DNA from 4 places in the Pseudomaricurvus sp. genome. Region 4 is predicted to be linked to each of the others. Evidence: predicted binding sites of a transcription regulator. Region 4 holds the regulator's gene; each other region holds the start of a gene.

Region 1 (8,206 bases), on a different contig from region 4:
TTGAGGATCATCCCCCACATGCAAAGCCAGGTTATTGCTGTCAAACGGCGCAGGACTGCTGCCCCCCTCACGGGTGGTGATCACAGCCCGCACGTTCTCCGGCGCAGGCCAATCGGGGCAAATCAGAGAGAGGGGCAGAGAGGGAGACAACACGGACACCTATTATCCTTCCGCCAGCAGACGCAGCAATTGGGTCATGTCGTCCGGACGAGGCGCCTGCCACTCCATATATTCGTCCGTCGCCGGGTGAATCAACCCCAACTGAGCCGCGTGCAATGCCTGGCGACCAAAACCCTTGAGCATCTCTAACAATTCTGAAGAAGCCTGTTTCGGAATTTTCATGCGTCCAGCGTAAGTGGGATCGCCCACCAGCGGATAGCCAACATGGGCCATGTGCACACGAATCTGGTGAGTGCGGCCGGTTTCCAGCTTCAAGCGGATGTGGGTATGCGCCGTAAAACGCTTGATTACGCGATAGTGAGTAATCGCTTCCTTACCGCCAAACTCAACCACAGCCATCTTCTGGCGCTGGCGAGGATGGCGAGCCATGGGCGCATCCACCTTGCCGCCACCGGTCATCACGCCGGGCACGATGGCTTCGTATTCACGGCTGACCGTGCGCTCCTGCAGCTGCGCCACCAGATCGGTGTGCGACTCCAGCGTCTTGGCCACCACCATCAAACCGGTGGTGTCTTTATCCAGACGATGGACAATTCCAGCGCGCGGTACATTGATGAGGTCGGGGCAATGAAACAGCAAGCCGTTCAGCAGTGTGCCTGTGCGATTTCCCGCAGCCGGATGTACCACCAACCCCGCGGGCTTGTTGACCACCAAAATATGATCATCCTCATAGATGATATCCAGCGCAATCTCTTCGGCTTCCCAGTCACCCTGTTCTTCCTGTTCGGCGAGTAATCTCAGCTCCTCACCGCCCAGCACTTTATCCTTGGGCTTGGCAGACTTACCGTCTATGGTCAGCGCAGAGGATTTGATCCAGGTCTGGATGCGGGAGCGGGAATAACCGGGGAAAAGCTCTGCCGCCGCAAAATCCAGCCGCGATCCGATCATTTCTGCGGGTACCGTCGCGGTTAATTCAAGTGTTTCTGCCATAAAATACTGCCTAATGTCAGGCCGGAGCCTGAATACTGAAGAATGGATGCTGACACAACGTTTCACACAGACATTTCACACAGACAACGGCTCATACAGAGAGTCTCAGCGCCATTGCGCTGAACTCACCCGGAAATCTGCGGTCGAACTCTGACCACCTGACTTGAGCCATCCAGCCTGGACCACCCGACCCAGACCTTGAGCATCAGACGGCCCAGGACAACCCGCCGACGACAGCCCCTGCCGACGCGAATGTCCGAAACGGCAAGAAGTCATGAGCAAGAACTCATGAGAAGCGGCGAGAAGTCATGAAAAGCGTAATAAAATCAGCCGCTTTCCGCCCTCGTCGCTTTGGTCTGAGTGCTCTCTGTGGTTAAATACGTGAGCTAAATACGTGTTTCCCAGCTGAACTGGGTAGTTTAAACAAGCTCCGGTGAATAATCATTCAATAATCACCCGACATGCCAACTGAGTTGACTGACCTATGCGAGCCCGTCTCATTTTGATTGTAGCCAGTGTTATTTTACTGGCCGCCTGTTCTTCACAAGAAGATCAGGGTCCGAAGTACACCACCGAAAAAGATTTCTACGAAGCCGCCCAACGGCAGCTCGACAGCAGCCAATGGGAAACCGCCATTGATAACCTGCAAGCTCTGGAAGCCAACTTTCCGTTCGGCACCTACGCCGAGCAAGCTCAGCTGGAGCTGATCTACGCCTATTATCGCAATTTTGAGCACGAAGCCTCATCCGCTGCCGCCGATCGTTTTATCCGCTTGCACCCGCAACACCGCAATGTGGATTACGCCTATTACATGAAAGGCCTGTCCTCTTTCACGGAAGGCAGCGGCATGTTTGAACGCTTTTTGCCGACCGATCTGACCAAGCGCGATCCCGGCGCAGCCCGTCAGTCGTTTGCACACTTCTCCCAGCTTCTGGCTCGCTTCCCCAACAGCCAGTACGCCCCCGATGCCCGCAAGCGCATGATTTACCTGCGCAACCTGCTGGCTCGCTACGAAATTCACGTCGCCAACTACTACATGAAGCGCGGCGCCTTTGTTGCTGCCGCCAATCGCGGACGCTATGTGGTGGAGAACTTCCAGCAGGCACCCGCCGTGCCTGACGCTCTGGCGGTGATGGTACAAAGTTACCACTCCCTGCATATGAACGATCTGTCCACCAATGCATTGGCGACCCTAAAAGCCAACTACCCGAACCACCCTGCGTTCGACAGCGATGGCAACTTTAACTATCAGCACAGTGGCCGCCTCGGTGATCGCTCCTGGGTCAGTTACGCCACCTTCGGCCTGTTCGACAAAAAAGACCCTCCGGGCTTCGACAGTCGCGAGCTGTATAACCCCGAATACATCAAAAACAATCAGGCCATGAACGATGTGGTTGAGCCGAGCGGTGAGACATCTTCAACCGCCAATGCCGAGGAAGATCGCTCCTGGCTCAACTGGCTGACCTTCGGTCTGATCGGCTAAATCCGCCAGAAAACACACATCAGTGTCTGCAAAAAAGCGCCTTTGGGCGCTTTTTTTATGCCTCTATCAAATGATCTACCCGCCACACTTCAAACGTAAAGTTTTTATAACCTCGTTGTAATGGTCTGACAGCGCCCTTATATCTGTATACATCCACATGTTTTTAAATAAAGAGCCACCACCAGAAGTCACCCATGACACACCGCGCTACCGCCAAGACCACACGATTCAAATTTCCACGGACACTCGTCCAGTGGTTGTTGATTCCTCTGTTGTGCTTAGCCGGCCCCACAACAGCTGACACCCGTATAGGTGCCCTCGATCAGCTGCCTAAAGCCAGTGTTGCAACACCTGACCACCTCAATACGGTTCAGGAGCAAAGCGACCAGTGGGATCTGGATGCCCTGAACCCCACTTCCCACTCAAACACCCCCACTAACAGCCGCACATTCATCACGGCTACCGATAGCGGTCACAAACCCCAGGTGCTGACCGCATTTATTCCCCGAGCCCCACCCCAACTCACTCCGAAGACTCGCATTTTTGTATTTTGACGCTTAACTATTGATATACGTATTTAAATTCTCCTGCGGGAGAGACTTTCGGAGATAACTATGAAAATCGGAACCCTATCGCCTGTCAGCAGCTTAACCAACCGCCTGAACCTGCGTGAGCACTCCCACCCTGAGGTGACCCTGTCCAGCCCTGCCATCAAGGTCTTCTTGGATTACGACGTGTTTCAACCCCGCTCGCTGGCACCCGGTGTGAGTGTGGATGATGCCAGTACCGCCATGAAGCACAGCCACACCAATCTGAAACTGATTGCCGATCGCGACAACTACCTGCTGGGCGTGATCAGCGTGAGAGACATCAACAGCGTGAAGGTGCTGTCCACCGCCTCCGCCATGGGCGTTGCTCGCGAGGACTTGTCAGTTAAAGATGTGATGACCCCTGTTTCACAGCTGAAATACATCAAACGTGACACTCTGGACAAAGCCACTGTTGGAGACCTTGTGGATTCGCTGGAGCATGAGAAACAACGCTTTTTGGTGGTCATTGACAGCAACGAAGACCTCTGTGGCCTGATCTGCGCGGATGAAATTGCCCGTCTGCTGGGCAAACAACTGGACACCCAGCCCGTCGCACACGACTTTACGGAAGTTTTCAGCGCCCTGAGGAAATAACCTTCACAACACCCAGTAAGGCCGTACCTGAATCGGAACGGCCTTATTACGTGTTGCTTCTGTTTTACCCAGATCCTGCCTCTTCCGCACACTGCCCCCCCCCTGAAATCCAGCCATAGCTCTTGATTCAGCCATAGCCCCAACCATAGTCCTTGCCCTGCCCTAACCATAGCCCTTGACATGGATCAACAAACCTTTAATACTTTCAGAAATTTCTGAAAGTATTAAAGGTTTGTGATGACACTCTCTGACAGCAGCCTGGCACTGGTGCTACATTTCGGCGAAATGGGCAGTCGCTGGGGATTTAACCGCACCGTAGGTCAGATTCTTGCACTGCTCACCATTCACCCTGATCCACTCAATGCAGACCATCTGGCGGAAGCGCTGCACATCAGTCGCGGCAATGTCAGCATGGGGCTGAAAGAACTGCAGGCCTGGCGACTGATCGAACGACAGCATCAGCCGGGGGATCGCAAAGAATACTTCACCCAGGCCGGCTCCATTTGGGATATGGCCCGCATTGTTTTCGAGGAGCGCCGCAAACGCGAACTCGACCCGACACTTTCTCTTTTGCGCCAACAACTTTTGAGCGCTAACGAAGACAGCAAGGATGACTATACTCAAGCCAAGATGCAGGAAATCCACGACCTGCTGGAGCAGCTCAACACGTTTGCCAACGCTCTCCACGACATGGAACCTGAGCGCCTGAAACTGCTCATGAGTATGGGCACCGGTGCCAGTAAAGTGCTGAGCTTTTTTCAAGATGGAACAGGCGGCAAAAAGAAATCATCGCCTTCTTAAGCCAATTCACGCCGATCTCGCACAGTTGATCATCTGATTTTGCACATCGTCAGGTGTGCATTACACATCGCCACTCCGTTCACGTCGTACAGCCTACAAGAGGTATCAACATGCTGGACACGCTTATGCTTTCACGCGTGCAATTCGCGGCTAATATCAGCTTTCATATATTATTCCCCACCATCACCATTGCACTCTGCTGGATCATCTTCTTCTTTAAGCTGCGTTACGACCAAACCCAAAACCCGGTCTGGATGAGGGCCTACCGCTTCTGGATCAAAATTTTCGCCCTGACGTTTGCTCTGGGTGTCGTCAGCGGCATCACCATGTCGTTTCAATTTGGCACCAACTGGCCGGGCTTTATGGAAACCGTCGGCAACATCGCCGGCCCCTTGCTCGGCTATGAAGTGTTGACCGCGTTTTTTCTGGAAGCCACTTTTCTCGGTATCATGCTGTTCGGTATCAATCGCGTTCCCAGCAAAGTTCACACGTTTGCTGCACTGATGGTGGCCATCGGCACAACTCTGTCGGCCTTCTGGATTTTGGCACTGAACTCCTGGATGCACACCCCCACCGGCTACGAGATGATCGACGGGGTTGCCCATGTCACCAGCTGGTGGGAGGTGATTTTCAACCCGTCGTTCCCCTATCGTCTGTCGCACATGCTGGTCGCCTCCGGTCTGACCGCATCGTTCTTTGTTGCCGGCATCTCCGCTTACCGAATCCGTCTTGGCGACACCAAAAAGGCGCCGCGGCTTGCCCTAAAAACCGGTCTGCTGATTGCCGCCGTACTGGCCCCCATTCAGGCGTTTATCGGTGACGCACACGGACTCAACACTCTGGAACATCAGCCCGCCAAAATCGCTGCGATCGAAGGTATCTGGAACACGGAAGAAGGTGTCCCCCTGTTGTTGTTTGCGGTGCCCGATGAAGAGGAAAAAACCAATCATTTCGCCATCGGTATTCCCAAGGTCGCCAGTCTGATTTTGACTCACGATCTCGACGGTGAACTGCAGGGCCTGAATGAATTCGAAGGCCAGCACCCTCCGGTGGCTCCGGCGTTTTATGGCTTCCGTATTATGGTCGGCATCGGCTTACTGATGTGGCTGATCGCCTGGGTCGCCAGCTATCAATTGCGCGGTGGACGCGAGGCCTCACCTCTGCTGTTGCGCATTGTCGGCTTTATGACCTTTTCCGGCTGGGCGAGCACACTGGCTGGCTGGTATGTGACGGAAACAGGGCGCCAACCCTGGCTGGTCACCGGCGTACTGAAAACCGTCGACGCCGTAACTCCGGTGCCGGCCAGCCACGTCGGTGTATCTCTGACAATGTATCTGCTGGTCTACGCTTTTCTGTTATGGGCCTATATTCACACACTCCGCCTGATGGCTCGTAAGTCCGTTACCGTGGAAGAGTTTGAAACCACTACCCGTTCCAGAGACGGCAGCCTCAACGCTGAACTGGATCTGGACACCTCATCTGCCACGCTCGACAGCACCACTCATAACGACAAAGGGGTAAACTCATGATGGACGCACACACACTGCCCATTATTTTTGTCGGGCTTATGGGCCTGGCGATTGTCGTATACGCCATGCTCGACGGTTACGATCTCGGGGTCGGTATCCTGCTGCCCTTGAAGGATGATGTGGAAGCCCACCGGGATACCATGATCGCCTCTATTGGTCCCTTCTGGGACGCCAATGAAACCTGGCTGGTACTGGCCGTGGGCTTGCTGCTGATCGCATTTCCCGCCGCGCACAGTGTTATTCTCACCCATTTGTACCTGCCTGCGGCGATTATGTTGATTGGCTTAATCATGCGCGGCGTGGCCTTCGACTTTCGCGCCAAGGCCGCCATCGACCACAAGCGCGCCTGGGATCGGTGCTTTAAACTGGGCTCGTTGCTAACCACCTTCTCCCAAGGATTTATGCTTGGCATGTATGTCATGGGGTTTGAGTACAACCTGCCAAGCGTCTCCTTTGCCATCTTATCGGCCTTCGGTGTAACCGCTGCCTACAGCTACATTGGTGGTGCCTGGCTGATTATGAAAACCGAAGGCGTGCTGCAGCAACAGGCCGTTCGCTGGACACGCCTCAGTGGCCGCGCGACCTTTGTCGGGGTGATTGCCGTGTCTGCGGTCAACCCGATGGTGAACCCTGGTGTTTTCAGTCGCTGGTTTGAATACCCGCTGGTGATGTTCGCTCTGCTGATTCCTGCGCTGTGTTTTTTCGCGTTTATTTTTAACGACATTCTGCTGGCACGCCTGCCCAAGGACAAAGATCGCCACTGCTGGCTGCCGTTTGTTATGGTGATTGCCATTTTTATCCTGTGCTTTAGCGCATTAGGATTCAGTTTCTTTCCGGAGATCGTCCCCGGTCAGATGACCATTTGGGAAGCGGCCAGCGCACCCAAGTCATTGCGGTTTATTCTGTGGGGCGCCATTGTGGTGATACCGGTGATTCTGATGTACACCGCCTTTTCTTATAAAATATTCCACGGCAAAGCCACAGAACTGCATTATCACTGAATACCCCATCAACCAAAATCCTTGAGCTATTTGTCAAAGAAAAGACTAAAAGCCTGCTTTTGGTCTTTTCTTATTACAAGCGCCAGCTCTGAAACTTGTTCGACACCGTTTTCTCAGCTTTTTTTCGACGAGTGCCGCTATTCCGTCTAGAGTTAATCGTAATGTCCCTGATCATGAGCCCATCAGAGATAGACGAAGCAACAAGACGCTGCTATGCGGAAAAATGCGCCGCAGTAAAATCCACATTGTTAATGTTGATGAATACTCTCATGAAAGTTGAATCTACGGCAGAGAACCGCCACAACTCAGCCCCCACCAGTTTTCTCGACGACGTTTTGCAGGGTCTGACCAGCAAACAAAAATACCTTCATTCAAAGTATTTCTACGATGAATATGGCGACCGTCTTTTTCAACAAATCATGGCCTGTCCCGATTATTACCTGACACGCTGTGAACTGGATGTCTTTCAAAACAAGACCTCCGAGCTAGCGTTCCCCATACAGGCACCGGGCACACCCTTTGACCTGATTGAATTGGGAGCAGGTGATGCCACCAAAACTTTTTATTTATTGCACCATTTACTGGAAGCAGATCCTGCATTCACTTATAAACCGATTGATATTTCCGGTCATATTCTTTCGGTGTTAAAACAACATCTTGGGGAAAAACTGCCCGCCCTCAAGGTTCAACCCCATGAAGGGGACTACTTTGATGCACTGAAACGTATTTGCCAACAATCTTCCCGGCGCAAGGTAGTGCTGTTTCTCGGCTCCAATATCGGCAATATGCAGCCAGAAGAGTCCACTGAATTCTGCAAACGCCTCTCCAGTCTGCTCAGCCCAGGAGATCTGGCGATTGTGGGCTTTGATCTTAAAAAAAACCCGAAAACGATACTCCACGCTTACGATGATAAAGATGGACTGACAAGTGAGTTCAACCTGAACCTGCTGCGTCGAATCAATACTCAACTCAACGGCGATATTGACCTGGATCAGTTCGAGCACTTTCAGACTTACGATCCGGACAGCGGCGCCTGTCGGAGTTTTCTGATGAGCTTAACAAAGCAGACCGCGACCATTTCCGGAGAGGAAATCTCGT
Region 2 (8,206 bases), on a different contig from region 4:
AACCAACGAGCTGCTGGGGTTGCAGGCGCTGGATATCGGTACCGTCAAAATGCGTGACGAGAACGATGATCTGGGCACCTTTGATGTGACTCGCTCCGTTGAAGAGATTCGCATCGCTGACCGTCTGTTGCCGCACGAAGAGCGCGCAGTGGAATCCACGTTCTACCCATCACGTCCGAATGAGGACCTGGAAGGCGTCATCATGGCGGTTGAAGGTGGCCTGACTCAGGTGGGTCGTATGGATGTTGTTGCACTGAACCGCGGTGAGCGCGAAGGTGTTGAAGTGGGTAGCGTATTCGCTATCTACAAAGATGGCGGCGCGATCCGCGATCGGGTTAAGGGCGATGTCGTCAAGTTGCCGGACGAAAAAGCCGGTCTGATGATGGTGTTCCGCACCTTCGACAAGATGAGTCTGGCGCTGGTGCTGGAGGCCTCCCGTCCTCTGGCGGTTAACGACAAGGCACGTCACCCGTAACCGAGTATTCTCTTATATAGAACTCTTGGCTTATATAGAACTCTTGGCTTAAAAAAGCATTTGGCTTAACGGAAACCCCGGCATTGTCCGGGGTTTCTTGTATTAGGCCTTTCAAATTGGCCTATTGAATTTTGGCTCTATAAATTTAAAAACATCAAGGATGATGCAATGAACAAGGACTGTTCAGGGTTGTCTTTTGACGATCCGACTCCGTGGTTAATTCCCTTCTTATTATCCCTCCCCGGGTTTGGCGTATCCCGCTATTGGCAATTGCGGCAGCACAGCTTGCCTCTCGATCGGTTGCTGACACAGCCACTCGATAGCTTGCAGGGATTCTTTCCGGCTGCGTGTCAGTCTATGTTCAGTGACTTCTATCATCATCGGGAGCGGAGCGCCTGCTGGCAGACGTTTGTGGAGCGGCATCAGCCGATGTTAGACAACGGGGTGGAGGTGATCACTCACGAGGATGTTCGCTATCCCGAATTGCTGAGCGCCACCGATCAACCACCGCCGGTGCTTTATCTGAAAGGTGCCGTGGAAGCTTTATCAATACCTCAAATCGCTTTTGTTGGCAGTCGCCACGGAACTGCCAATGGTCGGGATACCGCCAGGCAGTTTGCCCGCTACCTGGCCAGTGTGGGGCTGGGGGTGACCAGTGGATTGGCGCAGGGTATCGATGCCAGTGCTCACATTGGGGCCTTAGAGGGAGGAGGCGTAACGCTGGCGGTGATGGGTACGGGGATTGATCGGATTTATCCCAGCCGTCATCGGGGGATGGCGGAGGATATTGTCGCCGGAGGCGGGGCTCTGGTGACCGAATTTGCGCCGGGTACCGCGCCTCACAGTGGCAATTTCCCTCGTCGCAACCGCATTATCAGCGGATTGAGTCTGGGTGTGGTGGTGGTTGAAGCAGCCCTGAAGAGCGGCTCGCTGATCACCGCCCGCTATGCCCTGGAGCAAAACCGAGAGGTGTTTGCCATTCCCGGTTCGATTCATAACCCCTTGAGCCGTGGCTGTCATCGTTTGATTCGGGATGGCGCCACACTGGTGGAGACGGCGGAAGATATTGCCATAGAGCTGAGAGGTTGGGCAGCAGCACCTGCTTTCCACGCTCATGAGACCGATACACATAAGGCTGGCGAAACCAGCGACGAAGGGCAGGCAGATCGTTTGGTCGGTGCGTCAGAGCAGGAGCAGGCCTTACTCAAGGCCGTGGGTTTTGAGGTCTGCAATATCGATGAACTCAGTGCCCGTCTGTCACTTTCGACACCGGAAATGCTGGCCACCCTGATGCAACTGGAGTTAAGAGGGCTGATTTCTCAGGAGGGTGGCAATATCGTGCGCTTAGGCTAAGTTGACTTTCTTAGGTTCAGTTGTGCTTTTCAGGCGCTTAAGGTAAGTTGCCGCGCGTGTTGTCAGCCGATTAAAGAAGAGAGCTTACGAATGGATTGGTCCCGTCACCCAAGCATTCAGCGCGCCGCAGATCTGATCTGGAGCGGTGAAATCATTGCCTACCCCACCGAAGCGGTGTGGGGTTTGGGTTGTTCCCCTTTCGATGAGCAAGCGGTCTATAAGCTGCTGGCGTTGAAAAATCGCGATTACGAGAAAGGCATGATTCTGGTGGCTGCAGATATTGAGCAGTTCGCCGATTACCTGCGTCCTCTGACGGAAGAGCAGCGAGCCACTCTGCAGGCCTCCTGGCCCGGTCCCAATACCTGGATTGTCCCGGATCTTGAAAACCAGATCCCCGAGTGGGTCAAAGGCCAATACGACAGTGTGGCCTTGCGAGTCAGCGCCCATCCCGTAGTGGCGGGTCTGTGTCGGGCGTTTGGAGGGCCGATTGTGTCCACCTCCGCCAATCCTCAAGGTAAGAAGCCTGCTCTGCATCAGTGGAAAGTTCGGCAATACTTCAGTGACAGTGTGGGCATGGTGACTCCGGGCGCCGTGGGAGCCGAGGCCAAGCCTACCCAGATTCGCGATCTGATAACCGGGCAGGTGGTCAGGGCCAGCTAGCCTTCGTTTTTTAATGCATGGCAGTTTGATGTTTCGGGGGTATTTGATGCAGCGCAAGTTGTATTGCAGCGGTATACGACATAATGCCCGCCCATATCGATCCTGAACGTTAAAGACCCTGAACGTTGCAATCCCTAAACGTTACAACCCCTAAACGTCACAACCCAAAGACACGAGCCGAGGACGTCCATGAGCCAACCGGATAAGAACGCCGTTAAACAATATCTGCTATCTCTTCAAGACAGCATCTGTGCCCAACTGCAAGCCGAAGACGGCGAAGGCAAATTTGTCGAAGACAGCTGGGATCGGGAAGAGGGCGGCGGCGGTCGTTCGCGAGTGATGGTCGACGGTGCCGTGATTGAAAAAGGCGGGGTGAACTTCTCCCATGTGTTTGGCACTCAGATGCCGGCTTCGGCCACCGCCCATCGTCCGGAATTGGCCGGTCGCTCTTTTGAAGCCATGGGCGTCTCGCTGGTGATTCATCCGCGCAATCCGTTTGTGCCCACCAGTCACGCCAACGTACGTTTCTTTATCGCTGAAAAAGAAGGCGAAGAGCCAGTGTGGTGGTTTGGTGGGGGTTACGATCTGACGCCTTACTACGGCAATCAAGAAGATTGTCAGTTCTGGCATCAGACAGCCAAAGACGCCTGTGTGCCGTTTGGCGAAGACATCTATCCGCGCTTTAAGAAATGGTGTGACGAATACTTTTATCTGAAACACCGCAACGAACCTCGCGGTGTTGGCGGTTTGTTTTTTGATGATTTTAATGAACTGGGTTTTAAACAGAGTTTTGCCTTTATGCGCTCTGTGGGTGACAGCTATGTGGAAGCCTATCGGCCGATCATGGCGAAGCGAAAAAATCTGGAGTACACAGAACAACAGAGAGATTTTCAGTTATATCGTCGTGGTCGCTATGTGGAATTTAATCTGGTATTTGATCGCGGTACCTTATTTGGTCTGCAAACCGGAGGTCGCACCGAGTCGATTCTGATGTCGCTGCCACCGCTGGTTCGCTGGGAATATGACTGGCAACCGGAAGCGGGCTCTGCAGAGGCGGAGCTCACTGAAGTCTTTTTACAGCCCCAGGAATGGGTGTAGCCGATTGAAGAAAGGCAGCTTGATGGAGAACACCATGGACCAGTACCGGGTATTCGGTAACCCCATTGCACAATCCAAGTCGCCGCAAATCCATCAGCAATTTGCGGAGCAAACTGGCGAGTCACTAACCTACGAAAAACAGTTGGTGGATGTGGAGGGCTTTTCCGCTGCCGCCAAACAGTTTTTTGCCGATGGCGGTAAAGGCTTAAACATTACCGTGCCGTTTAAATTGGATGCATTCGAGTTTGCCACGCAACTCACTGAGCGTGCTCAAAATGCCGGAGCGGTTAACACCTTAAAAGTTCTGGAAGAAGGCAGTATTCTGGGAGACAACACCGACGGTCAGGGCCTGGTGTCGGATATGGTGGACAACCTGGGTTGGTCTCTCGAAGGTAAGAATATTCTGGTGCTGGGGGCTGGCGGTGCCGTGCGCGGTGTACTGCAACCTCTGTTGGAACAATCACCGGCCAGAGTCGTCATTGCCAATCGCACCATTGCCAAAGCGTTAACGTTAGTTCGTGAATTCAAACGCTACGGCAAGGTTCAGGCGTGCGGGTTTGTCGATCTCAACGAGCAACAGTTTGATGTGGTCATCAACGGTACGTCTGCCAGCTTGTCCGGCGATCTTCCTCCGCTGCCTGATATGTTGCTCGGTGAAGACGCGGTTTGCTATGACATGATGTATGGCGCAGAGCCGACCGTGTTTATGCAGTGGGCAAAGCAACAGGGTGCCAAAGACATTGCCGATGGTCTGGGCATGTTAGTGGGTCAGGCCGCTGAAGCGTTTTATGTCTGGCGTGGTGTGAAGCCGCAAGTCAAACCGGTAATCACGTCGTTACGGAAACAGATGCAATCATAACCGTAAAATTTGACCCAAAGCTTTTGGCATTCAATTGATCTAAATCTAATTACCCACTATGGCCCTGTTCTAGAATCTCCTGCACATTCAATGTCAGGAGGTTGAGGTCATGTCGCTACAGTGGTCGACAGATTTGGAAATTGGTATTCCAGTCATAGACAGTCAACATCAGCGTATTGTTGATTACATTAACGGCGTAGAGCTTGCCCATCAGCATCACAGTCAGACGGAATTATTACAGGTTCTGGATGAGCTGATTGATTACACCCTGTCTCATTTTGCTTTTGAAGAATCGTTGATTGAAGAGGCAGGCTACCCATTTTGTAAAGCTCACAAAAAAGTACACGCGCTGTTTACCCGCAGAATCCAGGCTTATCAACAAAGTGCCAAAGCCGGTGAAGATGTTACCGAAGAGTTAGCGCACACACTGAAGACTTGGCTGGTCAATCATATCAAGCACGATGACCGCGATTATACCGGTGTTGTTAAAGCCAATATGAATGACGCGTCGAAGCGAGTAAAAAGCAAATCCGGAAGCTGGATGGCCCGCTTGTTTGGATAACCTGTATATCAATAACCACCGTTCGTTTGTGCAGGAGGACTTATGACTCGTTTCGTCTGGTCAGAAGAGTATGACCTGGGTATCGATATTATCGATCATCAACATCAGCGTATCGTAGGGTATATTAATCAAATTTATGATATTTCTGCATCCAACCCGCACGTGCAATCGAGTGGAGCTGCTACTGATACTGGGACGGACATTAGGAGTGTCCTGGCAAGTCTGGTTGACTACACACTGTCACACTTTGCATTTGAAGAATCGCTGCTGGAAGAAGCCGGGTATCCGGAATTAGCAGAGCATCAGTTAGTGCATCGCCAGTTTTCCAACTTGATTGAGAGTTTGAAGTTGCGCAGCGAACAGGGGGAGGAGGTAAGTCAAAAGCTTGCCCGGCTACTGCAGCAATGGCTGATTCAGCACATTATGACGGAAGACAAAGGTTACGCAGAGCTAGTGAAGCAGAGACTGTTGGGAATCGAGCCGGACAGGCATCGTCATTGGGTGACGCAAGCCGTGTCCCGCTATTTTCAATAGGGCTGGTTTTTAGCCGTTATTCGGCTTCCGCCAGATACTGATCTTTCAGCTTCACGTAATTATTGGATGAATAGGTAAAGAAGTTCATCTCTTTTTCTTTCAGTGGACGAGCCTGTTTGCAGGGTGAGCCGACGTACAAATAGCCGCTTTCCAGTCGTTTGCCCGGTGGCACCAGCGTGCCGGCACCGATGACCACATCATCCTCAATGATAGCGCCGTCCAGCACGGTGGATCCGATACCTACCAATACGCGGTTGCCAATGGTGCAGCCGTGCAGAGTCGCACTGTGTCCCACCGTGACATCATCGCCAATGGTCAGCGGCCAGCCTTCCGGATTAAAGGGCCCCTTGTGGGTGATATGCAACACCGTGTTGTCTTGAATGCTGGTACGTTCGCCAATTTGAATACGGTGCATGTCGCCGCGAGCTGCCACAAACGGCCAGATGGAACTGTCTGCGCCGATATGGATATCACCGATGATACGGGCGGTGGGATCGACATACACTCGTTCACCCAGTTGTGGCGTCATGTTCTGGAAAGAGGCGACAGATAGATTGGCGTGATCAGTGGTCATGACGGGGCTCCGGTGAGTTATCAGTAAGTCTTTATCAGAGAGTGTCAGGGCTCAAGCGGCCACTTTATCATAATTGCCCTCTTTATTTCCTTGGCGTTCGCCCCCAAATACCTTCTTAACGGGTGTATCATGGATCCCTCAGAAACAGGATCACAAGCATAAGCGCCGCCACTCCATTCGATTTATCGAGGTAAACGACTTCATGACTAATCCATTGCTTAGCAATTCCGTATTACCGCCTTTCTCGGCTATTCGTGCAGAGCACGTGGAACCTGCCATTGAGGATTTGATTCAGCAGTGTCGCACTCAGCTGGAAGAGGTGGTGGAACAGGCGCAGTCGCAAGGGGTGTCATGGGAGAATCTGATTACGCCACTGGAAGAGCAGGATGACCAGCTCAGTAAGGCCTGGTCACCCGTCGGCCACCTCAACGCCGTGTTAAACAGTGATGCCTTGCGGGATGCCTACACCAACAGCATTGCCAAGCTGACCGCTTACGGCACCGAAGTCGGGCAGAACAAAGCCCTGTGCGACGCTTATCAAGCGCTGGCTGATAGCGAAGAGTTTTCAACACTGCCTCAGGAGCAGCGCACTTCGATTGAGCATGCCCTGCGGGATTTTCGTCTGGCGGGTGTGGATCTGCCGGAAGAGGAAAAGAAAACCTACAGCGATCTTAAGCAGCGTTTGTCGGAACTCAGTACCCAGTTTGCCAATAACGTACTGGACGCGACTCAGGGGTGGTACAAGCATCTGGAGAGTGCTGATGAGTTGTCGGGTCTGCCGGATAACGCACTGGCGCTGGCAAAGCAGGCCGCGGAAGAAAAAAGTGAATCCGGTTATGTCATTACCCTGGATATTCCGTCTTACCTGGCCGTGATGATGTACGCCGACAATCGCGCCTTGCGGGAAGAGGTTTACACCGCCTATGGCACCCGCGCTTCCGATCAGGGACCCACCGCTGGGCAGTGGGATAATGCCCCACTGATTGATGAAATTCTTGCCTTGCGTCATCAGCTTTCCAATTTGCTGGGCTTTGATAATTATGCCGAGCGCTCACTGGCCACCAAAATGGCAGAAACCTGTGATCAGGTAGAGGCGTTTTTGCTGGAACTGGCTGAAAAAAGCAAGCCGGCTGCAAAAGCAGACTACGAAGAACTGAAAGCCTTTGCTAAAGATCGCGATGGACTGACGGATTTCCAGGCCTGGGATCAGGCCTATTACAGTGAAAAACTGAAAGAGCAAAAATACGCGATTTCTCAAGAGGAATTGCGTCCCTATTTCCCCGCCGAAAAAGTCGTGCAGGGTATGTTTGAGGTCGTTAGCCGCCTGTTTAATATTCGTATTCGTCAACAAGACGCCGATGTCTGGCATAAAGATGCCCGCTTTTACGCCGTGGAACAGGACGGCGAAGTGATTGCCCAGTTTTATCTGGATCTGTACGCCCGCGCCAACAAACGCGGTGGCGCGTGGATGGATGTCTGTCGCACACGCCGACTGGCGCCACAAGGACTGCAATTGCCCGTCGCTTATCTGACCTGCAACTTTACCCCGGCGGTAGGCGACAAGCCGGCGCTGCTGACTCACGATGAAGTGGTGACTTTGTTCCATGAGTTTGGTCATGGACTGCACCACATGCTGACCAAAATCAGCACAGCTGCCGTTAGCGGTATCAGTGGCGTTGCCTGGGATGCGGTGGAGCTGCCCAGCCAGTTTCTGGAAAACTGGTGTTGGGAAAAATCCGTAATTCCGATGATTTCGGGTCATTACGAAAGTGGCGAGCCCTTGCCGGATGAATTGCTGACGAATCTGTTGGCGGCCAAAAATTTTCAGTCGGCTATGCAAATGCTGCGTCAGATTGAATTTTCGTTATTTGATTTCCGTTTACACCGCAATTACAACCCGGACAGTCCGCGACCAGTGCAGGACGTGCTAAACGAAGTGCGCGATGAAATTGCGGTTGCCAAGCCACCGGCCTTCAATCGTTTTCAAAACAGCTTTAGTCATATCTTTGCCGGTGGCTATGCAGCCGGCTACTACAGTTACAAGTGGGCCGAAGTCTTATCCAGCGATGCGTTTTCCCGTTTCGAAGAGGA
Region 3 (8,206 bases), on a different contig from region 4:
TCATCTGATCATTACCCACGTGGCCGCCGGTGTTCAGGTCGGTGTAGCGCACCTGCATACGGGTTTTGTAGATAAAGTTTTCCGGTAATTCCAGTGTGACACGTGCCATGGGGTACCTCGTTGGCGTGGTCGGGATTGATCAGCTGGCTGGATCGATTAGGGGCCAGCCGCCCAGCTCCTGCCAGCGATTCACAATCAGACAAAACAGGTCAGCGGTTTTTTCGGCATCGTAAGCGGCGGTGTGCGCTTCGCTGTTGGAAAACTCGATCCCGGCTATTTGGCACGTCTTTGCCAGTACTGTCTGACCAAAGGCGAGGCCACTCAGAGTTGCAGTGTCAAAGCAGCTGAACGGATGAAACGGATTGCGTTTGATTTCGCAGCGATTGGCGGCAGCGTTGACGAAGCCAAGATCAAAGTGAGCATTGTGCGCCACCATTACAGCGCGGGTACAGCCGTGTTCTTTAACGGCTTTGCGGATGTGCTGAAACAGCTCCGGCAATGCCATCATTTCTGGCATGGCGGGGCGTTCAGGACATTCCAGATCGATGCCAGTAAAGTCCAGCGCCGACTGCTCGATGTTGGCGCCTTCAAACGGGTCGATGTGGAAGTCGAAGGTTTCATGGCGATGCAGCAGGCCTTCGTCGTCCATGCGCAGGGTGACGGCGGCCACTTCCAGCAGGGCGTCGGTATCGCTGTTGAAACCGCCGGTTTCAACATCCACGATGACAGGCAAAAAGCCGCGAAAGCGCTGGGCCAGTGGGGACTTGGTGGTGTCGGCATCTGCTTCGACAACGGGTTCCAGAATGGTCACAGAGAGAGTCCTTAAGCGGTGCGCTTCCAGTGGATGGTTTCGCCGGCAAGCAGCGGTGCAAGGATGTCGTCGCCCAGAGGGAGGGTTTCAGGCACCTGCCAGTCGGTTTTAGACAGAGTAATGGTGTCGCTGTTGCGAGGCAAACCGTAAAAGTCTGCACCAAAGCAGCTGGCGAAGTTTTCCAGCTTGTCCAGGGCGTTCGCGTTGTCGAAGGCCTGCGCGTACAGTTCGATGCCGTGGAAGGCTGTGTAGGCGCCGGCGCAACCGCAGGCCGCTTCTTTCTTGTCGCGGGTGTGCGGCGCAGAATCGGTGCCCAGGAAAAACTTGGGGCTGCCGCTGGTGGCGGCTTGAATCAAGGCTTCTTGATGGATGTTGCGTTTCAGAATCGGCAGGCAGTAATAGTGTGGCCGAATCCCGCCAGCCAGCATGTGATTGCGGTTGAATAACAGGTGGTGAGCCGTAATGGTCGCGGCCACGTGGTCGCTGGCGGAGGCGACAAATTCTGCGGCGTCTTTGGTGGTGATGTGTTCCAGCACCATTTTTAGTTCTGGGAACTGGCTTTCCAGGTTCACCAGGGTGCGGTCGATAAACACCTTTTCACGATCGAAGATGTCGATGTCGCTGTCGGTCACTTCACCGTGCATCAGAAAGCGTATGTCATGTTTTTGCATGGCTTCCAGAGCGGGGTAAAGGTTTTTCAGATCGGTCACGCCCGAGTCGGAGTTGGTGGTGGCTCCTGCGGGGTAGAGTTTGCAGGCGACGACGCCGGCTTCTTTCGCCTCGGCGATTTGCTCGGGGGTGGTGTTGTCCGTCAGGTAGATGACCATCAGAGGGTCAAAGTCTGCATCCTTCGGGCTATGAGCCTGGATGCGGGCTTTGTATTCCAGGGCTTGCTCAGCATTCATTACCGGCGGCACCAGGTTAGGCATAATAATGGCGCGGCCAAAGGTTTTGGCGGCATCCGGCACGGTGCTTTGCAGGGCATCCCCGTCTCGCAGGTGGATGTGCCAATCATCGGGACGCAGAATGGTGATCGTGGATTGGTTCTGGGTCATGAAGGGCTCCTGACAGGCAAAACGGGCTAAATAGGTAGCGAAATGGCTTAAATATCTTCCAAAGCGCCGGGAAGCAGTTGTATCAAAGGCTGTGGCTCACAGCGGCTGCTTAAAGTTGGTGGCGCATCCTACCGAAAAACGGCGTTAAAGCACAGGCTTCGGAAGCCGATAGCCTAGGATAACATGGGTTACTTGAATTCGGATGGCCAGGCATGAGTGGGTGTGGAGATTTTCTCGGTGTGACGCGATGGGTTGCGGTGTGGATGCTGGTGGTCCTGTCGCCGGTCGTCTCGGCTGCGGGCGCGTTTCAGGCCGGGCTGGATGATTCCAGCTGGTTAGTGGACAGTTCCATCTACGATTGTCGCATGAGTCACGAAATCCCTTACTACGGCTATGCCGTCTTTGGTCAGCAGGCGGGCGAGAGTGCTGAATTTCAGTTGATTCCCCAAACGCCGAGAATGAAATCTGGTAAGGCGGCTCTGGTATCCAATCCGCCCGTCTGGAAACCCAGTGCTCAGCCCCGTGAAATGGGTTGGGTCACCATTACGCAGGGGGAGCGGCCTGTGACGGTGACGGGGGCTGTTTTTGAGCGTTTGCTGACGGAATTGTTTGCGGGACAGGAAGTGTCCTTTACCCGGATGCCCTGGTATGGCGCCGATGAGTCTGCTCAGGTGGTGTTGAGCCCGGTGAATTTCCGACAGGCCTATCAAAAGTATCGAGACTGTCTGGTGAAGCTTCTGCCCGTGAATTTTGAGCAGATTCGCCGTACAGCCATTTATTTCCCCAGTGGCAGTGATGCGCTGAAAGCGGACGAAATCACCAAGCTGGATAATATTGCCGTGTACGTTAACGCCGATGACAGTGTGGGATCTTTTTATGTCGATGGGCACACAGACAGCGCGGGTCATCGCAGCGACAACCTCGAATTATCCCAGCGACGGGCCGAAGCGGTGGTCGCTCTGTTGGTTGAGCGGGGAGTCTCTGCTGAAAAAATCACCAGTCGGTGGCATGGGGAGCGCTATCCTGTCGCAACCAATCGCAGTGCCAAAGGTCGGGATCAAAATCGCAGGGTAACTATTCGCATCGAAAAAGTGGGGTATGTCGAGACGGTAGCTCCAGAGGTGCAAATGGAGGAACAGGATGCTCCCGGTCCGGCTGACAAAAGTCCAGGCAAAAGCCTAGACAAGAGTCCAGAAAAGGCAGGTGAGTCAGGTGAGCCTTCTCTGGCATCAGTCTCATCTCTATAGCGCTTGGCGTTTCTCTAGTTTGTACCGTCCGGTTGAACTCTCTTCAAACTGTTCATCATTTGCGCAAAAAGCAGGTGGCAAACTACAATTCCACTCAATAGTCCCTTGGTTTAGCATGAATACCCCTGCATTTAGCTGGGCTTTGTGGGCGATTAGGGCTACAATTCGCGCCCAAAATTTCCTGTGTTTCTGACCTTCTGACAGGAAACACAAAAGACACCGTGATTGCGTGGGAGATGTATATGTCGTCCGTGAATAAAGTCGTATTGGCCTATTCTGGAGGTTTGGATACCTCTGTGATTGTCAAATGGCTGCAGGAAACTTATAACTGTGAAGTTGTGACGTTTACTGCAGACATCGGACAGGGTGAAGAAGTAGAGCCTGCGCGTGCCAAAGCTCAGGCTATGGGCGTGAAAGAAATCTATATTGATGACTTGCGCGAAGAGTTTGCCCGTGACTTCGTTTTCCCAATGTTCCGTGCCAATGCCATCTATGAAGGCGAGTACCTGCTGGGAACATCCATTGCGCGTCCGCTGATCGCCAAGCGTCTGATTGAAATTGCCCGCGAAACGGGTGCTGATGCCATTTCTCACGGCGCGACCGGTAAGGGTAATGATCAGGTGCGTTTCGAGCTGGGTGCTTATGCTTTGATGCCTGGCATTCAGGTGATTGCTCCCTGGCGCGAGTGGGATCTGACTTCCCGCGAGACCTTGATGAAGTACTGTGAAGATCGCCAAATTCCTGTGGACTTCGCCAGCAGCAAGAAAAAATCCCCATATTCCATGGACGCCAATCTGCTTCATATCTCCTACGAAGGCGGTAACCTGGAAGATCCGTGGTGGGAAGCGGAAGATCCTGAAATGTGGCGCTGGACCGTAGCTCCGGAAGAAGCACCTGATAAACCTACTTATCTGGTTCTGACCTACGAAAAAGGCGATATTGTCGCTATCGATGGTGAGGCCATGAGTCCTGCCACTGTAATGGAGTATCTGAATAAGGTTGCCGGTGAAAATGGCGTCGGTCGTCTCGATATTGTTGAGAACCGTTACGTGGGCATGAAGTCCCGCGGCTGTTACGAAACTCCGGCCGGTACTGTAATGATGAAAGCTCACCGTGCCATTGAATCCCTGACTCTGGATCGCGAAGCGGCGCATTTGAAAGACGAGCTGATGCCGAAATACGCCAAAATGGTGTACAACGGTTACTGGTGGAGCCCTGAGCGTAAAATGCTGCAGGCCGCTATTGATGAATCTCAGAAGTCAGTAAACGGCGATGTACGCGTGAAGCTTTATAAAGGCTCTGTGACTGCTGTAGGACGTCGTTCTGAAGATAGCCTGTTTGACGAGAAAGTTGCGACTTTTGAAGACGATGCCGGTGCCTATGACCAGAAAGATGCTGCAGGCTTTATTAAGCTAAATGCTTTGCGCTTGCGGATTGCGGCTGGCAAAGGTCGGGATCTCAAGTAATCGTTGAACAGCTGAAATAGTCGTTTAACAGCTGAAATAGTCGTTTAACAGCTGAAATAGTCGTTTAACAGCTGAAATAGTCGTTTAACAGAAAGGCCCCTGAATATTGTGATAGATATCTTCAGGCTGCTTTGAGCGCAAAAATCGCTCAATAGCCTACACTTTGAAGAGTTTTGTCGACACTGAATAGCGCTATTAGGGATGCATTTGATTGACATCAAACTCATCCCTATAGAAGACAGGCAGGATGCTTGGCTTGCCAAACGATGTCGGGGCCTGGCGAGAAATTAACCTCCTTACTAAATCAAAACCAATTAGGATTGTCACTATGAGTAGTAACCTGGCAGCGGCTGGAGAGCAGCCTGCATATGACTACAATATAGTACGCCAATTTGCCATTATGACCGTCGTTTGGGGCGTGGTTGGGATGGCTGTCGGTGTGCTGATTGCTTCCCAGCTTGTCTGGCCGGAGTTGAACAACATTTTGCAACCGTATACGCACTTCGGTCGTCTGCGCCCACTGCATACCAATGCGGTAATCTTCGCATTTGGTGGTTGTGCCCTGTTTGCTACTTCCTATTACGTTGTACAGAGAACCTGCCGTGCGCCTTTATTTGGCGGGTTCCTCGTGCCATTTACTTTCTGGGGCTGGCAACTGGTGATTGTTCTTGCGGTGATCTCTCTGCCGTTGGGCATGACCTCTGCTAAAGAGTACGCCGAGCTGGAATGGCCGATTGATATCCTGATTACGCTGGTGTGGGTGTCTTACGCCATCGTGTTCTTCGGTACTATCGTGAAGCGCACCACTTCCCACATCTACGTGGCGAACTGGTTCTACGGTGCTTTCATCATTACCATTGCGCTGCTTCACGTTGTGAACAGCATGGCGGTACCGGTTACTTTAACCAAGTCTTACTCCATGTACTCCGGTGCCATGGATGCCATGATTCAGTGGTGGTACGGTCACAATGCGGTAGGTTTCTACCTGACGGCAGGCTTCCTGGGCATGATGTACTACTTCGTACCGAAGCAGGCGGGCCGTCCAGTTTATTCTTACCAGCTGACTATTGTTCACTTCTGGGCACTGATCAGTCTGTACATCTGGGCTGGATCTCACCACCTGCATTATTCTGCACTGCCAGATTGGACCCAGAGTCTGGGTATGGTGATGTCTCTGATCCTGTTGGCACCGTCCTGGGGTGGCATGATCAACGGTATCATGACTTTGTCAGGAGCCTGGCATAAGCTGCGTACTGATCCGACTTTGCGCTTCCTGGTGGTTTCTCTGTCTTTCTATGGCATGTCGACCTTTGAAGGTCCGATGATGGCAATCAAGACTGTTAACGCTCTGTCTCACAACACCGATTGGACTGTTGGTCACGTGCATTCCGGCGCATTGGGCTGGGTGGCGATGATTTCTATTGGTGCTATTTATCACCTGTTACCCATCCTGAGTGGTCGCAAAACCATGTGGAGCGTGAAGCTGATTAATACCCACTTCTGGCTGGCGACGATTGGTACGGTTCTGTACATCGCTGCAATGTGGGTGAACGGCATCATGCAAGGTTTGATGTGGCGTGCTTTCAACTCCGACGGCACCCTGACCTACAGCTTTGCTGAAGCGGTAGCGGCCAGTCACCACGGTTATCTCGTGCGTGCAATTGGTGGTGCCTTCTTCCTGACAGGTATGCTGCTGATGGCTTACAACACTTACAGAACCATGGCTTCGTCTGAAGATGAAGCTACCGATGCGCAGCCGCAAACGGCCTAAGGAGAAGCGACTGTGAAAAATCATGACATAGTAGAAAAGAATATTGGCCTGATGGTAGTGCTGGTCGTGGTCGCGATCAGCTTCGGTGGCCTGGTTGAGATCGTGCCTCAGTTTTTCCTCAAGGAAACCACTGAGCCTGTTGCCGGCTTAGAGCCCTGGGATGCTGTGGAGCTGGAAGGCCGTGACATCTACATCCGTGAAGGTTGTCACGTGTGTCACACGCAGATGATTCGCCCGCTGCGTGCTGAGGTTGAGCGTTATGGTCACTACTCAGTAGCTGGTGAGTCTGTTTATGATCACCCGTTCCTGTGGGGTTCCAAGCGTACTGGGCCTGATTTGGCTCGTGTTGGTGGACGCTACTCGGATGAGTGGCACAAAGCCCACTTGTACAATCCGCGTAACGTAGTTCCAGAATCCAACATGCCGGAGTTCCCATGGTTGTTTGATAATGTTCTGGACGGTAAAGACACCGGTAAGAAGATGGCTGCTTTGCGCTCTGTGGGCGTTCCTTACACCGATGAGGATATTGCCGGCGCGGAAGAGGCTGTGAAAGGTGTGACCGAGATGGACGCCCTGGTGGCTTACTTGCAGCAGCTGGGTACGTTGCTCCAGCAGAAACGTTAAAAGTTTGAGGCTCCATCATGGATATTAATGATTTCCGCAGCTTGTCGACCGTACTGGTGTTTATCGCCTTTATCGGGGTGTGCTGGTGGGCATTTTCTCCCAGTCGCAAAAAGAAATTTGATGACGCTGCGAATCTGCCATTCAGTGATGATGAGATCAACAACCTCGAAAGCTCCAAAAAAGCTTCCGGGGATGACAAGAAAAAACAGGATTGATTATGAGTACTTTCTGGAGTTTGTGGATCATCGTTCTGACCACTGTTAACTTGGTGCTGCTGTTTTGGGTGTTAATGGCAAACCGAAAGGTTGCTGTCAGTGATGACGCCGAGCCTGAGAACGCAACCACTGGCCACGTTTACGACGGTATTGAGGAGTACGATAACCCTCTGCCGAAGTGGTGGTTCTATCTATTCATCGGTACCTTCATTTTCACCATCGTTTACCTGATTGCTTATCCGGGCATGGGTAACTGGAAGGGTGTGTTGGGTTGGACTTCGATCAATCAGCTGGAGCGTGAGCAGCAGAAAGCGCAAGAAGCTTATGGCGAGAGTTTTTCCCAGTACGCAACCATGCCAATTGAAGAGGTCGCTCAGGACCCTCGTGCTCTGAAGATGGGTGTTCGTTTGTTTGCCAACAACTGTGCCGTTTGTCACGGTGCTGATGGTGGCGGCAATTACGGCTTCCCAAATCTGACCGATAACGACTGGTTGTACGGTGGTGAGCCAGAAACCATTCAACAGACCATTGCTAATGGACGCAACGGTGCTATGCCGCCATGGGGTCCTGTGATTGGTGAAGCGAACGTGAAGGCGACTGCTGAGTATGTGTTGCAGATGTCTGGTCAAGATCACGATACTGCTCTGGCAGAAACCGGTCAAAAAGTGTTTGCTCAGAACTGCGCAGTTTGTCACGGCGCTGATGGGAAGGGCAGTCACGATCTGGGTGCACCAAACCTCACAGACAATATTTGGCTGTATGAAGGTACACCGCAAGGTATCCGTCACTCAATCCGTAACGGTCGCGCTAATGTGATGCCAGCGCAAAAAGATAAGCTGCGTGAAGACAAGATTCACCTGTTAGCGGCATACGTTTATAGCCTGTCTCAAGATGAAGAGTAATTCTTTGTTGTCTTGAAGAGCAAAAAAGCCCCGTCATCGGGGCTTTTTTGTGTGTGAACGTTGTGTGCAGATGTTATGCCCGGGAAGTTGCCGGATGGTGATATCCACAGATACG
Region 4 (8,206 bases):
AGCCCATCTGGACGTGGTCAATGAAAGCCACATGCACAATGTACCGCCAGGTTCAGAGTCGCATTTTAAGGTTGTTCTGGTGAGTGAAAGCTTTGAAGGTTTACGTCAGGTCCCGCGCCATCAACAGGTGTACAAGGTATTGAGCGAGGAAATGGCAGGGGAAGTGCACGCACTGGCGCTGCATACCTACAGCCCCGAAGAGTGGCAGGCAACGGGGTTGGCACCTGATTCACCTCAATGTTTGGGTGGTTCCAAGGCCGATCGCTAAACCTGTTATGACGTCAATTGGTGGTGTTCAAAAAATCATCAGTTGGCTACAATGGCGCCCTTTTTGATGGCCAGCGTCAGATGCTGGCTGAATATCCTGATATTTTATCGATGTTGAGTTAGTTAGACGTTATGAGTCAGTTTGTTATTGCCGCCCTCTATAAGTTTGTCTCCCTGCCGGATTATCAGGAGATGCGAGATCCTTTGCTGGAGCACTGTCTGCAGGCGGGTGTGAAAGGGACGCTTCTGCTGGCCAGTGAGGGTGTCAACGGCACCATTGCAGGCAGTCGGGAAGGGATAGACAGCGTTCTAAGCTATCTGAAAGCTGACGAGCGTCTGGAAGGGCTGAGTCATAAAGAGTCCATTGACGAAGAAATGCCGTTTTACCGCATGAAGGTCAAACTCAAAAAAGAGATCGTCACAATGGGGGTAGAAGGCATCGATCCCCGCCGAGTGGTGGGGACCTATGTGGATCCCAAAGACTGGAATGATCTGATTTCCGATCCTGAGGTAGTCGTTGTAGACACCCGTAATGACTATGAATATGAGCTGGGCAGCTTTCAGGGAGCCCTCAACCCCAATACCAAGTCGTTTCGCGAGTTTCCTCAGTATGTGGCAGAGAATATGGACCCTGCCAAGCACAAGAAGGTGGCAATGTTCTGCACCGGTGGTATCCGTTGTGAAAAGTCCACGGCGTATATGAAAGAGCAGGGCTTCGAAGAGGTGTATCACCTGCACGGCGGTATTCTGCAATATCTGGAAGACGTGCCTGCCCAGGAAAGCCTGTGGGACGGTGAATGCTATGTGTTTGATAATCGTGTGAGTGTGGATCACAACCTGCAGCCAGGCACTTACGACCTCTGCCATGGTTGTCGTGAACCCATCACCGACGAGGACAAGCTCTCAGACAAGTACATCGAAGGGGTGACTTGCCCCCGTTGTCATGACACCCAAACTCCAGAGCAGCGGGCGCGTTTCATGGAGCGTCAAAAGCAGATTGAACTGGCGCGTCAGCGCAACGAAGTTCACATAGGTGCTTTACCTCCTGAGCGTCAGGTTTCAAAAAATTCAAAAGACTGATCGTTTTAACTTTCTACGACTTCAACTCTGTCCTGTCTCCTTTGTATGACTGTTCAAAGGAGACAGGATGATATTCAGATATACGGCCAGTTATCAGCATTGGCTCTAGTTAGCTTACCAGCTTGGTCATTGTGACCAGGGGTCTATCTTGTCCAGACTTGGGACGGGCTTCTCTGCTTCACGCATGTCACTGTGGGCTTGATCGCAAAAATGTCGCTGTCAGATGTTGGGGGCAGAGGGATTTGTTTATTATCGCGCCGCTTGAAGCTCAGATATGGCCATGAAACCGCAGGATCTTTCGGCTTTTCGAGGGATTTGAAGGGTATTCACTGTACTATCGTGCCACTTAGTGGTCTAATTCTCGCCAGAATCGTACAAATTAAGAAGCAGCTTTACGGGTCTAAGTGTTTTTATTGCCCCCGTATTTATAAAGCCTGTTGTGTTAAATGCTGTTATTAATTCTGTAGGTGTTACAGATTTAAGATGTAGAGCCGTAGTTGAGAAGTAATGAATTTAGAAGCCTGGACCGTTGATTTAAAGAGCCTGAGTGCTACCCATGAAAGTGGCTTTCGATTGGAGATAGAAGGCAACCCGAAAGACCCCAGTGCTGTTCATCCTGGCAAGTTCCCCAAGGGACTCACTAGTATTGAGCAAGTGCGACTGGTTCGTTTGGGGGTGGAAGCTATCACAAAAGAGGCTAAAAATAGCCGGTCAACCAGACCTGTGGTTAAGAAGCCCGCCTATATCCCGCCGGCGAACAAGCCGAAGCGTGCGACACTATCTCTGAAGAAAAAGTCCGAAGACTCCCCGCCTGCCTGATACGGCTGATGTGTGCCCCGTTGTTCAAGTTGTAAGACGCTTATCGAAGGTCATTAAAAAGGCGCAGATGCGCCTTTTGAGATGGCTCTTGTGTGAGCCGTTTTGGTTGATAAGTCTGTCTCGTTTTAAGAGCTCTGCCAGCCTCGAATTGAGAACTGTCTATCGATATACGACCTGACCTTTCATTAGCATGGTGGTCTGGTGGTCATCGACCAGCTTGAACAGGTTGTCAAACTTGTCTGCCGCAACGTCCGTTGGGCTTCCGCCGGCATCTACACTGTATGTCACACCGCTGATCAAAGACGTCAGCTCATCAGACACAGAATCCATTGCTTCGAAAATTGACGCTGTGGTGGCGTCGTCCAGAAACAATCGGTTTTGTTTGGTCTGGCTCAGGTATTGATCACACTCTTTTAGCCAGTCTTCACGTTGATCCAGGAACTTGCGGATATTATTCATACCACCGCGGTGCTGGCTGACCAGTTGCTTATCCCGGTAACTCTGAAGGCTTTTGATGGAAGAGGTAATAAAGTCCAGTTTGATGTCGTTACAGTATTTTTCATTTAGGTAGCTGGGGAATTCGCCATCTGCCATGGCGCTACCGGCCAGAAGCAGTACAAATGGGGCGAAAAGCATTTTGATTTTCATAATCGGCTGCCTGAATTGTTTTATGGTTATTAGTGCCGCACTGCTTAGATCCCTTCGCGGCAATTCACGCTACACCTGTGATATACGTCACGTTACTGTCGCATGTCAACACTGCGCTGGCATGAAGAAGCACATTCGGCCTAATTAGACCTCTTTTGGCTGTAAATGACTTTTCAGTCTAAAGTATCGGCAAACTGGTAGAGGGCATGGTGATTACTGACCAAAGACCTCTATCGGGTTGTCATTAAGGTGTTATGCAGTTGGCGATTTAAGTCAGGCAGGAGGCTTAAACCGGGTCTGGCCGTTTGTCTCCGAAGTGATTGAGAAGGGCGGGAATAAAGCGTTGGAATGTTCCGGTCATCAGAGCGAAGTCGGCGTCAAACTGCGCGGCTTTGTCACCATCGGCACTGTCCTGAGCCTCGCTGATGAGCTCTTCACCAAACTTTAGGCGTTTGATCGACAGGTCGTCTGCGAGCATATATTGCAGGCATTCATCCCAATTCAGAGCGAGTTTTACCGCTTGCTTGCCGGCATTCAGGTGAGGCTCAATTTCCTTGCCCAGCAAATCCTGCTTTTTACAGCGAACGATGCCGCCTTCTTCGCGCTGTTCCCGCAGCTCACATTCATCACCCAGCTCCAGATCTTCTGGCAGAGGTTCGCCTTTCAGCCAGCTGGTCATGACAACGGCGGGTGATTCGGTGACCTGAACAGGCACTACCGGCAGGCTGCCCAGGGTGTCGCGAAGTAGCTTCATCCATTCTTCGGCTTTTCCGTAGGATCCGCTGTCGATACACAGCCAGCCGTTTTTGATGTCGATATAACCAAACGTGCGGTGGGTTTTGGTGAAGGCCTGGGGTAGACAGTCGAAGATAATTTCTTCTTTAAGCGTCTCTTTTTCTTTGCGATAAACCCGGCGATCTTCTTTTGCTTCAATGATCTTAACTTTGTCTTCCACTTTCTCCCGAATCACGGAGGCAGGCAGAACTTTTTCTTCTTTGCGCGCGCACAGCATAAGACAGCCATTGGCGCTGTGGTAGAGCTCCTGACTGATGTCGCCCATGGGGCTTACCCAGCCGTAACGACTCGTTTCCTGACGACCACAAGGCGTGAAGGCCTGAGGTTGTAGTAACTCCGCAAGCTGTTCGACATCGGTTTCGAAAGGGCTGGTGAAACGGTATAGCAGAAGATTTTTAAACCACATAGATAACCTGTTTGAACATCTTGAAGGAGTGCGGAAAAAGGCCGCGCATTATGGCCTAGCCAGTAACTGACTACAACCAACCTTGCAGGTAAGTGGTGAGTGTTTGTGAAAGCTGTCGATAGACGAGGAGGCTGCTAAAAAATCACCAGAGAGGTGGTTTATTGATCGCCAGTCATGCCATGCTGATAAGCAGACCAGAGCCTCCATGCTTCTATAATTCTCTATTATTTATGGCTAGCTATTTTCTATCGCTAACCATTCAGAGCCTGACCGACCAGTGACCCCATCGCATCCGAAAGAGGCAGTTTAAGGGCTGCGGCGTGGCCGTCTTCTGACATTTTGTTCCAGGTTTTACGGATGATGTCGACGATTTTTTCATCGCTGTGTTGAGCGGCAAAGTCTTCCAGGTGATAGGTCAGAAACACCAGGCAGGCAATGTCTTCCAGAGTTTGAGCTTCCGAGTCGCGTTTAAGCTGTTTCTTTTGCAGTAGGCTTTTGGCGCGTTCTTGTTCGTCTTCACTGTAGCCACAATCGGCCATCAGTTCGGCGGTTAGCGTTGCGTGAAATTTAGCCAGTTCTGTGCGCCAGCGCTTGTAGCCCGGACGATCCATGGGGTAATCCCGGCGGGCAATGGCCCAGCGCTGGATATGCTGTGCACGACAGGCGATTTGCAGAATTTCGGAAGCGTCGGGCTGAAAAGACGCCAAACACTGTGACATACGTTGCCCATAGAGCCACTCTTTCGCTACAGATTGCCCCTGATGTTCTACAGTATTGGGATCTTGCTGATTTTTGTCATCAATGGCACTCAAAACCTGTTGTAAGCGATCATCTTGGGTCATGGATTTTCTCTGCCTGTTTTTGCCTGTAATCGGTAGCCAATGTATGACGACATGATAGGGAGTTTATAGATAATGGGTATTTTCGGACTTTTTGCATTAGTTGTAAAAGATTTAATCCAGATCAAGAACTTGCGCGGTTGATTCATGTGTAATGGCGCCAGTTCAGAAACAACATCCTACTGAGAGAGAATGAAACATGAAAAAGGCATTAATTGTATCCTTGGCTGCAGCAGTTTCTGCAATCACTTTTCCTGTCTGTGCCCAAACTTATCAGGCCGGTGATTGGGTTGTGCGTGCTGGTGCAACCGAGGTTGCTCCTGCTGAAAGTAGCTCCGCTTTAACACTTGATGGCACTGTTTTACCTGCACCACTCAGTGGGAACTTGAAGGTGGACGACGATACTCAGCTGGGTTTAACCGTTGAATATATGATTACCAATAATGTGGGTATTGAACTTCTGGCAGCAACGCCGTTTTCGCACACCGCAACTGTGACCAATGCGACGGCGCTTCAGGGGCTGGATGTGGCTGATATCAAACACCTGCCCCCCACTCTGAGTGCGGTGTACCACATTGATTTGGGCAATAATTTTCAACCTTATTTAGGCGTAGGCATCAACTACACGACTTTCTTTGATGAAGATACCACCAGTGCAGCGGATGCAACCTTTGCTACTTTGGGTTTGACCGGAGGTGATGTAGAAATGGATGACTCCTGGGGTGCATCGTTCCAAGTGGGTTTTGATTATCACTTGAATCAAAACTGGTTGGTAAACGCCTCAGTGCGCTGGATCGACATTGATTCGACCGCTACTATTAAGTTCGATAACGGTTCCGAGATTGAGTCGGATGTTGAGATTGATCCTTATGTCTATACGCTTTCTGTCGGCTATAAGTTTTAATTTGTGGTAGCACGTCAATCGGTGAAACTAGTGATTAAACAGTAGAACGAATAAACCCGGCGTTTGCCGGGTTTATTGCTAGATGGCTGAGCGATCAAAAGCTCGGTCTGATCAGACGATGGACTCAGCGTGAGCGATTCTTTTCAGTCCTTCCATATCTAAAATCTCAATATCTTTCTTATCAACACGTATCAGCTCGCTTTTTTGCAGACGCCCCAGAACCCGACTCACGGTTTCAATGGTTAGGCCCAGATAGTTGCCCATATCGGAGCGAGACATGGGTAGTTGGAAGGCGGTGGCTGAAAGTTGTCGGTGATGATTCCGCGTGGAAATACTCAGCAGTAAAGAGGCAATACGTTCGTCAGCGCTGTTTTTGCTGAGTAGTGTGATGAGTTGTTGATCAGAGGTGATCTCTTTGCTCATCAATTGGAAAAAGTGACGCTGCAGAGTAGGGAGCTTCAGACTCAAACCTTCCAGTTGCGAGAAGGGAATCTCACACACCGCCGAGGTTTCCAGCGCAATGGCGGAATTGGTGTGATGATTTTGAGCAAGGCCATCCATACCAAGAATCTCCCCGGGCAAATAGAAACCGGTGACCTGTTCCTGTCCGTCATTGGTGATATTCAATGCCTTGATGGAGCCGGATCTAACTGCGTAGACGGACTCAAACTGATCGCCAGATCGATAGAGGTATTCACCTTTTTGCAGCGGACGACCGCGTTGAATAATGTCATCAAGCTTATCGATATCATCGATATGCAGACTGATAGGAAGGCAGATGGCGCTCAGTCGGCAGTCACCACAGGACACCAGAGGGTTGTGGTGGCACTTTTTCTCGTTGCCGGAAGTTGTTGGAATTGTATTGCTCATAACATCAGCTCTGACAGGCTTACGCAGAATGACGGTTCTGCAAATTTGCCGATATTGTCCTACAGGGCTGGGGGTTAGGTAAAGAGGTCATACACCTAGTGTGAAGAATATACTCCAGCGTGGGGATCTTGAGCGCGCGCGCCGTAAAGCGTGTGCTGCGACGGGTCGCAATCAGGATTAGGGTATGCTGGTGTCAAATATTTGGCGGGTTAAGGGTTTTTCATCACCGCCACCAGAAAAACCAGGTGGCGACTTAATTGTCTGTTTCATCCATATTGCCGTTCTCATCTTTATGGCCATTCCTAACCGTTCGTGGGGTTAGTGACTTTTTTGCTTTTAGGTCTCCAGTGCCCTTGATTGGGTGAGGATGTGGCGACGCGATTACGTTCTTTCCAAATCTAAGGTTGATGGTTAAAGGATGTTTGGCTGAATTGTTGATGCAAGCCCATACACAATGCTGTTAATTGGAGAATGCCAAAGGTTGTCAATGTCAGAATATTATCCTTAATTTCAAACAGGGAATGGTTGGGATCAAAGTGCATCCTCGATATCAGTGAATTTAGCAGTTGAGCTAAATCCAGTTGGTAGCGTTGCTTGAAATAGCTCAGGTCCAGTTGATGGTGGCACAGCAGTTGGTTAATGGCCTGCTTAATGTGAGGATGGGTTGATTCAATCGTGTACTGATCAAAGTCGTGGACAAGATATTTGTCCAGTGCATCTGGATTTGTTGAGCGCAGGTTACCTATGGCACTGGCATTGCCCGGCCCTAGTCCTAGCGAATCACTGACATTCTGGCAATTGTAACCCAGCGAATTGCGCAGCAGGTGGTTTCTTTTTTGGGCACTTGCTAGCGGCGATTCAGGGCTGACAAAGTGATCATTGCCCAGCACCTCATACCCCAACTCGGTCAGGCTCCAAAACAACTTTTGAAAGCCGGTACTATCCGTGGCCGTAGACTTATTCACAGGGGTAAATACAATGCTGTCTGGTTTTCTTCCAATTTCCTGGAGGGCTTGATTCATAATGTCTGAAGGAGATATCGGTAGAGATTGCAGCTGGATTCCAAAATGTTGGAAATTAAACCCCTGAGCCAGTGATGAGCAGTATCGTAGTGCCTCGGCGTTTAATGATTCGTTTGGGGCGAAGATAAATTCAATTGCGTTAAACCCTAAACCTTTAAAGAGGGCCAGACGCTCTGCTTCGAGCTCGTTCATTTTAAAGGCTACGCAATAGAAGTTTCCCATGCTGTTACTGAGCTCAAACTGCCTGCCGAGGAAATACATTAACTGGGTTACGTCCGTATTATCGAGTAGGTTGTGAGGGATTTCCCACCTCAACCAGGGAGAGTGACGACCTTTGAACTCTCGCTGACGGTAGTTTATTTCCCGGAGTAGCCCATCCAGTAGAACTGGATTTGTTTGAGATTGCATTGAGGGCGTTGGCACAATGTTTCTCGGCGCAGAGAGGTACAACCCTAATGATGAGCGATTCAGAGTGCTCACCGTCGAGGCCGTTGAAGGGGCAGCTTTCACTTGATGATCACTCACGGAAGCTTCCCAGTGATAACTGGCCGGCAAG

What was found. Region 4 encodes FNR, which switches genes on or off when oxygen is low (the NO sensors DNR and NnrR bind a similar motif). Its sites were predicted from a motif close to TTGATNNNNATCAA; they were not measured.
Region 1: the regulator FNR is predicted to act here: its motif matches at 3,953-3,966, upstream of ACTG33_RS11535 (GbsR/MarR family transcriptional regulator).
Region 2: the regulator FNR is predicted to act here: its motif matches at 4,480-4,493, upstream of ACTG33_RS05970 (bacteriohemerythrin).
Region 3: the regulator FNR is predicted to act here: its motif matches at 4,787-4,800, upstream of ccoN (cytochrome-c oxidase, cbb3-type subunit I).

The regions. Positions count from the first base shown of each region.
Region 1 is NZ_CBFIHX010000079.1:5,088-13,293, reverse strand. It holds gene pgeF (peptidoglycan editing factor PgeF) at 1-159, opposite strand, end outside; gene rluD (23S rRNA pseudouridine(1911/1915/1917) synthase RluD) at 163-1,110, opposite strand; gene ACTG33_RS11550 (outer membrane protein assembly factor BamD) at 1,595-2,593, shown strand; gene ACTG33_RS11545 (hypothetical protein) at 2,788-3,147, shown strand; gene ACTG33_RS11540 (CBS domain-containing protein) at 3,208-3,777, shown strand; gene ACTG33_RS11535 (GbsR/MarR family transcriptional regulator) at 4,015-4,578, shown strand; gene ACTG33_RS11530 (cytochrome ubiquinol oxidase subunit I) at 4,689-6,107, shown strand; gene ACTG33_RS11525 (cytochrome d ubiquinol oxidase subunit II) at 6,104-7,108, shown strand; gene ACTG33_RS11520 (L-histidine N(alpha)-methyltransferase) at 7,378-8,206, shown strand, end outside.
Region 2 is NZ_CBFIHX010000029.1:5,072-13,277, forward strand. It holds gene ACTG33_RS05945 (LysM peptidoglycan-binding domain-containing protein) at 1-475, shown strand, start outside; gene dprA (DNA-processing protein DprA) at 644-1,828, shown strand; gene ACTG33_RS05955 (L-threonylcarbamoyladenylate synthase) at 1,919-2,488, shown strand; gene hemF (oxygen-dependent coproporphyrinogen oxidase) at 2,678-3,586, shown strand; gene aroE (shikimate dehydrogenase) at 3,609-4,445, shown strand; gene ACTG33_RS05970 (bacteriohemerythrin) at 4,555-5,007, shown strand; gene ACTG33_RS05975 (bacteriohemerythrin) at 5,050-5,541, shown strand; gene ACTG33_RS05980 (gamma carbonic anhydrase family protein) at 5,558-6,115, opposite strand; gene prlC (oligopeptidase A) at 6,318-8,206, shown strand, end outside.
Region 3 is NZ_CBFIHX010000074.1:3,331-11,536, forward strand. It holds gene ACTG33_RS11095 (thioesterase family protein) at 1-109, opposite strand, end outside; gene rnt (ribonuclease T) at 140-802, opposite strand; gene pyrC (dihydroorotase) at 823-1,866, opposite strand; gene ACTG33_RS11110 (flagellar protein MotY) at 2,079-3,113, shown strand; gene ACTG33_RS11115 (argininosuccinate synthase) at 3,356-4,579, shown strand; gene ccoN (cytochrome-c oxidase, cbb3-type subunit I) at 4,908-6,350, shown strand; gene ccoO (cytochrome-c oxidase, cbb3-type subunit II) at 6,363-6,974, shown strand; gene ACTG33_RS11130 (cbb3-type cytochrome oxidase subunit 3) at 6,992-7,189, shown strand; gene ccoP (cytochrome-c oxidase, cbb3-type subunit III) at 7,192-8,091, shown strand.
Region 4 is NZ_CBFIHX010000010.1:5,204-13,409, forward strand. It holds gene ACTG33_RS02405 (BolA family protein) at 1-268, shown strand, start outside; gene trhO (oxygen-dependent tRNA uridine(34) hydroxylase TrhO) at 400-1,347, shown strand; gene ACTG33_RS02415 (hypothetical protein) at 1,855-2,166, shown strand; gene ACTG33_RS02420 (hypothetical protein) at 2,326-2,814, opposite strand; gene rdgC (recombination-associated protein RdgC) at 3,101-4,015, opposite strand; gene ACTG33_RS02430 (DUF4202 domain-containing protein) at 4,267-4,857, opposite strand; gene ACTG33_RS02435 (OmpW/AlkL family protein) at 5,054-5,758, shown strand; gene fnr (fumarate/nitrate reduction transcriptional regulator Fnr) at 5,870-6,628, opposite strand; gene ACTG33_RS02445 (hypothetical protein) at 7,027-7,872, opposite strand.